2 regions of the Pseudoduganella lutea genome follow, and region 1 is predicted to be linked to the other one. Evidence: predicted binding sites of a transcription regulator. Region 1 holds the regulator's gene; the other holds the start of a gene.

Region 1 (3,993 bases):
ATCGTGCCGCGCTGAAGGAGACAGGCATGCAGACGATTTCCGCCACGCCGTGGTACCGCGAACGGTGGCCCTGGCTGCTGATGGCCGGCCCGGCCATCGTGCTGGTCGCCGGCTTCGGCACGGCCTGGCTGGCCTTCGCGCAGCCGGATGCGCTGGTGGTCGGCGACTACTACAAGCGCGGCAAGGCGATCAACCAGGACTTGCGGCGCGACCGCGCCGCCGCCACGCTGGGTGCCGCCGTCACGCTGCGCTACGATGCCGCGCACGGCGTGCTGCAGGGCCGACTGTCGGCCGCCGTGCCCTTGCACGGTGCTCTGCAGGTGCACCTGGCCCACGCCACGCAGCCGGAAAAGGACTTGCGGCTGCTGGTGCGCCCCGACGACAAGGGCGACTTCGCCGTGTCCCTGCCGCTGCTCGAGCGCAGCCGCTGGACCGTGCTGGTGGAAGATGACAAGCGGACGTGGCGCCTGGAGGGCCAATGGCTATGGCCAGCGCAGCGGACAGCCTCGCTGGCGTCAGGGCAAAACCGGTGACAGACACCGGTATTTTTGAAATATTTCCTGAAAACCGGTGTCTGTCACCGGTTTTTCTGGAACATTTCCTGGAAGCGCTGGCAGGCCGCTGGCAGTCAGGCGCAGGTTTCGGTGCCCGCCGTGATGGCTTTCAGCCGCGGCAGGTCGAGCACCTCGATCTCGCGGTTCGCCACCTTCAGCAAGCCCTGCTTCTTGAACTTGTTCAGCAGGCGGCTGATGCTCTCGATCGTGAGGCCCAGGTAGTTGCCGATATCCTCGCGCGACATGCGCAGGTGGAACGCGGTGCCCGAGTACCCGCGCGCTTCGTAACGCGAAGCCAGGTTGACGAGGAAGGCGGCAAAGCGCTGCGTGGCCTGCATATTGCCCAGCAATAGCATCACGCTTTGCTCGCGCGTGATTTCCTGGCTCATCATGCGATGGAAGTGGCGCAGCAGGGTCGGCATGTCGACCAGCAGCTGTTCCAGGCTGGCGAACGGGATTTCGCACACTTCGCTGTCTTCCAGCGCCTGCGCGCTGCAGTAGTGGCGGTCGGTACTGATCGCGTCCATGCCCAGCAGTTCACCGCCCATCTGGAAACCCGTCACCTGTTCCTCGCCATGGGCATTGATCTGGTAGGTCTTGAAATGGCCGAGCCGGATCGCGTACAGGCGCGTAAACGGGTCGCCGATGCGGAACAGGTTCTCGCCCTTCTGCAGCCTGCGACGCCGGCCGATGATCTCGTCGAGCTTGTCCATGTCACCCACTTCCAGCCCCATCGGCAGGCATAGCTGGTGCATGCTGCAGGTGGCGCAGCGCGCCTTCAGGATGTCGATCGTTGCGCCGGGCAGGGTCAGGGAGGGAAGCTCGTGCATCATGGTCATGGTCCGGTTACGGTGCCTCACAGTGTACTTGATAGCACTTGCCAACACGACGCCGGGAAACTTGCCTGCAGCGTGCCCTTCCGCACAGTGTGCAAGTGACCCGGCGGCGCATAGTGGCCCGACAACATCGTGGCGGGAGGAGACATGCGACCGCTTGGTATCAAGGCGAAAGTCGCGCTGGCGACGACCATCACGTCGATCGTGATGATCGCGCTGGTCACCGTGCTGCAGGCCCAGCGCATGCAGAAGGATTTCTCGCGCGTGCTGTTTGCCCAGCAGGACGCGCTGATCGCCCGTACCGCACTGGAACTCGATGAACGCATGGCGCTGCTGCGCGACATCGTTGCCGAATCGGCCCGCTGGCAGCCGCGCGAGATCTGCAATGACCCGCCGGCCCTGCGCGCCCACTACGACTACCGCGCCGTGCTTCGCCTGTTCGACGACATCCTCGTCGTCAGTCCCGCCGGCACCATCGTGGCGGACGTGCCGGCGCTGCCGGGCCGCCCCGGCGTCAGCGTGGTGGAGCGCGCCTACTTCCAGCGCGTGATGCGGGAAAAGGCGCCGCTGATTGCCGAACCGGTGATCGGCAAGGCGAACAGGCAGCCCGTCGTGCAGATCGTCGCGCCCGTGCTCAGCGAGGAAGGCGACGTGGCCTGCGTGCTGATCGGCGTGCTGCGGCTGTACAAGGACAACCTGCTGGGCCACCTGCGCACGGCCAAGGTGGGCCGCACCGGCTATTACTACATCGTCACCGGCTACGAACCGTCGGTCTACGTGGTGCACCCCGATCCGGCCCGCCTGCTGCAGCCACGCGATCCGGGCGGTTTTTCCGCCACCCTGCTGGCCCTGCGCGAAGGCTTCGAGGGCACCACGGTCAGTGCCGACGGCAGCGGCGTGCGCTCGCTGCTCAGCTACAAGCGGCTGAAGACGGTGCCGTGGATCCTGGTCGCCAACCTGCCCGCCGAGGAAGCCTTCGAACCGTTCAAAGACTTGCTGACACGGCTGGCGTTATGGGGCTCGCTGGCCTCGCTCGTCACCGCCGCCGTCATCACCTGGGTCATGTTGCGGCTGATGTCGCCGCTGATGCGCCTGCGTGACGCGATCGGCGCCCTGCGGGGCGACCCGCGGCACTTCACGCCGCTGCCGGTCACGTCGCGCGACGAGGTCGGCGAGCTGACCGGTGCATTCAACGCCCTGATGCGCGAGCGCGAGGCGGCCGACGACCATGCGCGCGAGCTGATGGAGGAGCTGGAAATGCGCGCCGCCGAGCTGGAACGGGCGCGCGACCGGGCCGAGGCGGCGAACCGCGCCAAGAGCGACTTCGTGGCCAACATGAGCCATGAAATCCGCACGCCGATGAATGCCGTGCTGGGCATGGCGCAACTGCTGCAGAACACCGACCTCGCGCCGCAGCAGCGCAAGTACCTGCACATGATCCGCACCGCCGGCGATTCGCTGCTGGGCATCCTGAACGACGTGCTGGATTTCTCCAAGATCGAGGCGCAGCGCATGGAACTGTCGCCCGTCGAGTTCGACCTGGACGAATCGATGAGCACCCTGGCCACGACCATGACGATGAATGCGGGCGACAAGGAACTGGAACTGGCCATCGTCGTCGATGCCGAGGTACCCCGGCTGCTGCATGGCGACGCGCTGCGGTTGCAGCAGGTGCTGGTGAACCTGGCCGGCAACGCGATCAAGTTCACCGCCCAGGGCGAGGTCGTGGTCGAGGTCAAGGTCGAAGAGCAGGACGCCGCCACCGCGCGGCTGCGTTTCGAGGTACGCGATACCGGCATGGGCATGAACCCGGAACAGCTGTCGCACCTGTTCCAGGCCTTCACGCAGGCCGATGAAAGCATCACGCGCCGCTTCGGCGGCACCGGCCTGGGGCTGGCGATCACGCGCCGGCTGATCGAACTGATGGGTGGCGAGATCCAGGTCGAAAGCGAACCGGGCAAGGGCAGCCGCTTCTGGTTCACGCTGCCGTTCGGCGTGCTGCCCCGGCTGGAAGCGCCACGCAAGCCCGCGGCCGGCCACCTGGCCGTGCTGGTGGCGGACGACAATGCCACCAGCCGCGACCTGATCGGCCGGCTGATCCGCGCCTGGGGCTGGGAAGCGGAGCTCGTCGATTCCGGCAGCGCCGCGCTGGCGATGTTCTCGTTCCGCCTCCGCAGCGGCCGGCCGTACGACGTGGTGCTGGCCGACTGGCACATGGCTGGCCCGGACGGCCACGCGCCGGCCGCGGCGATCCGCCGCGAGGCGGTCGGCCAGCGGCAACCGATCGTGGTGATGCTCAATGCGTTCGCGCGCGAGCGGCTCGAGGAAATCTCCCGAAGCGCCGAAGCCGATGCCGTGCTGGTCAAGCCGATCACCAGTTCCACGCTGTTCGACGCGCTGCACCAGGCACTGGTGGTGAAGGTCGGCGGCAGCGAACTGGTGCCCGCCACCGGCAGCCATACGGGCCGACTGCAAGGCGTGCATTTCCTGCTGGTCGAGGACAATCCGCTGAACCAGGCGGTGGCGCGCGGCATCCTCGAGCATGCCGGTGCCACGCTCGACGTGGCGGGCGACGGCCAGCAGGCGCTCGACGTGCTGCGGGT
Region 2 (3,993 bases), 1.6 Mb from region 1:
GTTGCCGGTGGCCCGGCAGGAGGCGCCGCCGGTGTGCCTGCCCCTGGCCGAATTCGCGGCCTTGACCATCATCACATGGTGCTGGCTGCTGCTGTTGCTGCCTCGGGCGCCTTCGCAACCGGTTTCCTAGCACAGAATATGCTGTCGAAATCTCTCGGATTCTCACGCAAGTTGCCAAAAATTAAGCAAATCGGTGTACCATATTGTCCGCATACAAACTAATTCGCCGTGCGCGATCGTTTGTCACCAAAAGACCGGTAACGAACCGGCGAAATATTGGTAACCCTGCTATTGCTTCAAGAGAGCACTGTCCGAGAAAGTTTGAATATGTCATTCCTGAAAGACCTGACCGCATCGCCGTCATACAACCCGAACCGCGTCCTCGACGCCATCATCGCCAAGCTGGACCTGAAGAACGACGCGGCGCTGTCGCGCGCCCTCGAGGTAGCGCCACCGGTCATCAGCAAGATCCGTCACAACACGCTGCCGATCGGTGCCACCATCCTGATCCGCATGCACGAGATCAGCGATTATTCGATCCGCGAGCTGCGCGACCTGATGACGCACTGAGCATCGTGCAAAAAAAAGGCCGGCCCCTGAATGGGGCCGGCCTTTTTTTGGGAAGGGCGATCAGGCCAGGCGCGGGCGTTCCGTGTAGAACGCGGTCTGCGCCGGTGCTGCGTCGATCCGGCCGGAATAGGCCGTTTCGGTACCGATCCGGCCGGAGTAAGCCGTTTTCGGGCTGACGTTCGCGTCGCTGATACGACCCGAATAAGCCGTTTGCGCGGCGACGGTCGGTGCGGTGGCACGGCCGGAATAGGCAACACGGCCGGAATAGGCGGTGTCCGTGCTGATGCGTCCGGAATAGGCCACATCGGTGCCGATGCGGCCGGAATAAGCGGTTTGCGCGCTGATGCGCCCCGAGTATGCCGTGTCGGTGCCGATGCGGCCCGAATAGGCGACATCGGTGCCGATACGGCCGGAATATGCCGAGTTCGCGCTGATACGGCCGGAGTAGGCCGGCTCGGCATTGCGCAGGTAGGCATCACCGAAGGTTTCCTCGTACAGCTCCTTCATCCGGTCGCCCACGCGGCGGTGCGCTTCCTCGTCATCTTCACCGCGCAATCCGATGTACGGGAAGTGGTGCAGGAAGTAACCGAACACCTTGTCACAGTCGACCGCGTATTTCATCGTATCGAGGATGTGGTAATGCCAGAACGTGTCCACGTCCATCAACGGCGCGGTCTGCTCGTTCGGGAACATCTTCATCAGGTACAGGAAACGGCGGTATTCGAACTCGACGGCGTCAGCCTTTTCCAGCGACCAGCCTTCGCCCGATTCCTCGTGCATCAGCTTGACCTTGATGGGTTCAAGGTCGAGTTCGGCAATTTGTTTGAAATGTTCGGTAGAAACCATGTACATCCTCTCCAAGGGGGGCGACGGCGATGCCGTATTTGAATTGATATTGATTCAAGGAAACATCAATAGACCCTAGTATAGGACGTTCTTTATGGATTGCAAGCAACGATTCAATCGTGTGCGCATGTGAGGGGCGAGGGAGGCGGAACCGCTGTGGCGGTTCCGCGACAGTGCGTCAGACCGCTGCTTGGGGCAGTCGCGGCCGCACGGTATAGATCGGGATGACCGCCGGAGTTGGCGCACTATCGATTGTCGCTGCCTGCGCGTCCGGTGCGCGACCCGACCAGGCAGTTTGGCCGGCCAGTGCCGTTGCCGCACCCGACCAGGCGGTCTTTGCAGCCGGTGCCGTTGCCGCACCGGACCAGGCCGTTTTTGCAGCCAGTGCCGTTGCCGCACCCGACCAGGCAATCTTTGCAGACGGTGCCGTTGCCGCACCCGACCAGGCGGTCTTTGCCGACGGTGCCGTTGCCGCACCGGACCAGGCGGTCTTTGCAGCCAGTGCCGTTGCCGCGCCCGACCAGGCGGTCTGCGCTTCGAGGGATGCCGGTGCGCGACCCGACCAGGCGGTCTGCGCTTCAAGGGATGCCGGTGCACGGCCCGACCAGGCGGTTTGCGCTTCCTGCGATGCGGGCGCGCGACCCGACCAGGCGGTGGCGCCTGCGCGGATGTAATCCTCGCCGAACGTTTCCTCGTACAGTTCCTTCATGCGTTCGCCCATGCTCTGGTGGACTTCCTCGTCTTCCTCGCCGCGCAGGCCGATATAAGGGAAGTGGTGGAGGAAATAGCCGAACACCGCCTGGCAATCGACCGCGTACTTCAACGTATCGAGGATGTGGTAATGCCAGAACGTGTCCACGTCCATCAACGGGGCAGCCTGCTCTTCAGGATATTTCTTCATGAGGATCAAGAAGCGCCGGTATTCCTTTTCCACCGCATTGGCGCGGGCCAGGCTCCACCCTTCGCCTGATTCCCTGTGCATCAGCTTGACCTTGATGGGTTCCAGGTCCAGCTCTTCGATTGCGATGTAGTCGGTCATTTCAAGTCTCCTATTGTTGAGATGGGTCAAGGCATTTAAACCAGGGCTTATTGTTGCCCTTGGTTCAAAGGAGCTATTGATCTGGCTCAAACTATAGAAGACTTCTATGCAACTATTTGCTGATATGAATGATTACTTTAATTGGCGAATACACCGACTGCCGGCTGCGCGGCACGCCACGCCACCGGCACCGTCACGGTGACCGTCGTGCCGCCATGAGGGCGGCTGACGATGGAGCAATCGCCGCCCAGCAAGCTCATGCGTTCCTCGATGCCCACGAGGCCAAACGAGCCATTCTTGTTGCGGCTGCCGTCATGCAGGCCAATGCCATTGTCGGCAATGACCATGCGCAAGGTGCCGCCGAGCTGGCGCAATTCCACGCGCACATGCGTGGCCCGCGCATGCTGCTGGATGTTGCTGAGCGATTCCTGCAGTACGCGGAACAGTGCCACGGCGCAGCGGTCGTCCACATCCGGCGTGCCATCGGGGTCGAGCACGTCGCATTCGATCCCGGAGCGCTTGCGGAACTGGGTGATCTGCCATTCCACCGCGGCGGACAGGCCGAGATCGAGCACGTTCGGCCGCAGGTCGTTGATGATGTTGCGCACGCTGCGGATTGTTTCGTCGATCTGCTTCAGCGTGGCGGTCGCGCGGGAGTGCAGGCGCGGGTGGCGCAGCGCGGTGCGGCTGGCCAGGATATCGGCCTCGATGCGCAGCGCCAGCAGGTTCTGGCCCAGGTCGTCATGGATTTCGCGGGCGATGCGCTTGCGTTCTTCTTCCTTGATCTGCTCGGCATGCGCGGCCAGGCGGCGCAGCCGCTGGTGCGACAGTTGCAGCTTTGCCTGGCTGTCGCGCAGTTCGCGCGTCATGTCGCGCGCCATCTGCAGCGCACGCCGCCGCGACGATACCTGGGCATGGAACAGCGCGTACATCAGCAGCGTGCTGACAAAGCCGACCAGCGCGGCCAGCCACGGCAGGTAGGCGTCGAAGCTCGAGAACAGCGCCCCTCGGGGTGCATCGAAATAGACTTGCCACAGCCTGCCGTTGTAGTTCACAGGCAGGCTCAACTGAACGTGATCGTCCGGCGGCGCCTGGCCGGCGGCGGATTCGGTACTGTCGAACAACAGGTGGCCATTGGGCTGCGTGCCATTCGGCGGCGTGCCAGCCACGGTACTGTACAGCCGCACGCGCACTTCGCGCACCGGCGTATCGACCATGGCCGCCTCCACCAGGCGCGGTACGGAAAAGCCGATGCCAACCGAGCCCATATAAGCGGCGCGGCGATCGGCCACGGTGTCGACCGGCATGTCCGCCCGGTACACGGGCAGGCGCAACGGCATGCCGAACTGCGTGGGCGCTTCGGGCAATTGCACCGGCAGGCCGGAGGTGGAGATCGCGCCCGTGTCGCGCGCCAGCTCCAGGGCACGGGCAACGGCGGGACGGGACGCCAGGTCGTACCCGAACTTGCCTTTGGCGCCGTACATCGGTTCAAGCAGGGTGATGACGGTGTAATCGGGCCGCTGGCCGGAAGGCGAGAT

What was found. Region 1 encodes FNR, which switches genes on or off when oxygen is low (the NO sensors DNR and NnrR bind a similar motif). Its sites were predicted from a motif close to TTGATNNNNATCAA; they were not measured.
Region 2: a site for FNR is predicted at 2,532-2,545, ahead of EWM63_RS06625 (glycine-rich domain-containing protein). Genes of this name have one in related genera too.

The regions. Positions count from the first base shown of each region.
Region 1 is NZ_CP035913.1:3,151,798-3,155,790, reverse strand. Features, by position in the region: gene ccoG (cytochrome c oxidase accessory protein CcoG) at 1-15, shown strand, start outside; gene EWM63_RS13300 (FixH family protein) at 27-533, shown strand; gene fnr (fumarate/nitrate reduction transcriptional regulator Fnr) at 629-1,387, opposite strand; gene EWM63_RS13290 (response regulator) at 1,538-3,993, shown strand, end outside.
Region 2 is NZ_CP035913.1:1,560,796-1,564,788, reverse strand. Features, by position in the region: gene EWM63_RS06640 (hypothetical protein) at 1-130, shown strand, start outside; gene EWM63_RS06635 (hypothetical protein) at 328-570, shown strand; gene EWM63_RS06630 (glycine-rich domain-containing protein) at 631-1,416, opposite strand; gene EWM63_RS06625 (glycine-rich domain-containing protein) at 1,595-2,455, opposite strand; gene EWM63_RS06620 (CHASE domain-containing protein) at 2,593-3,993, opposite strand, start outside.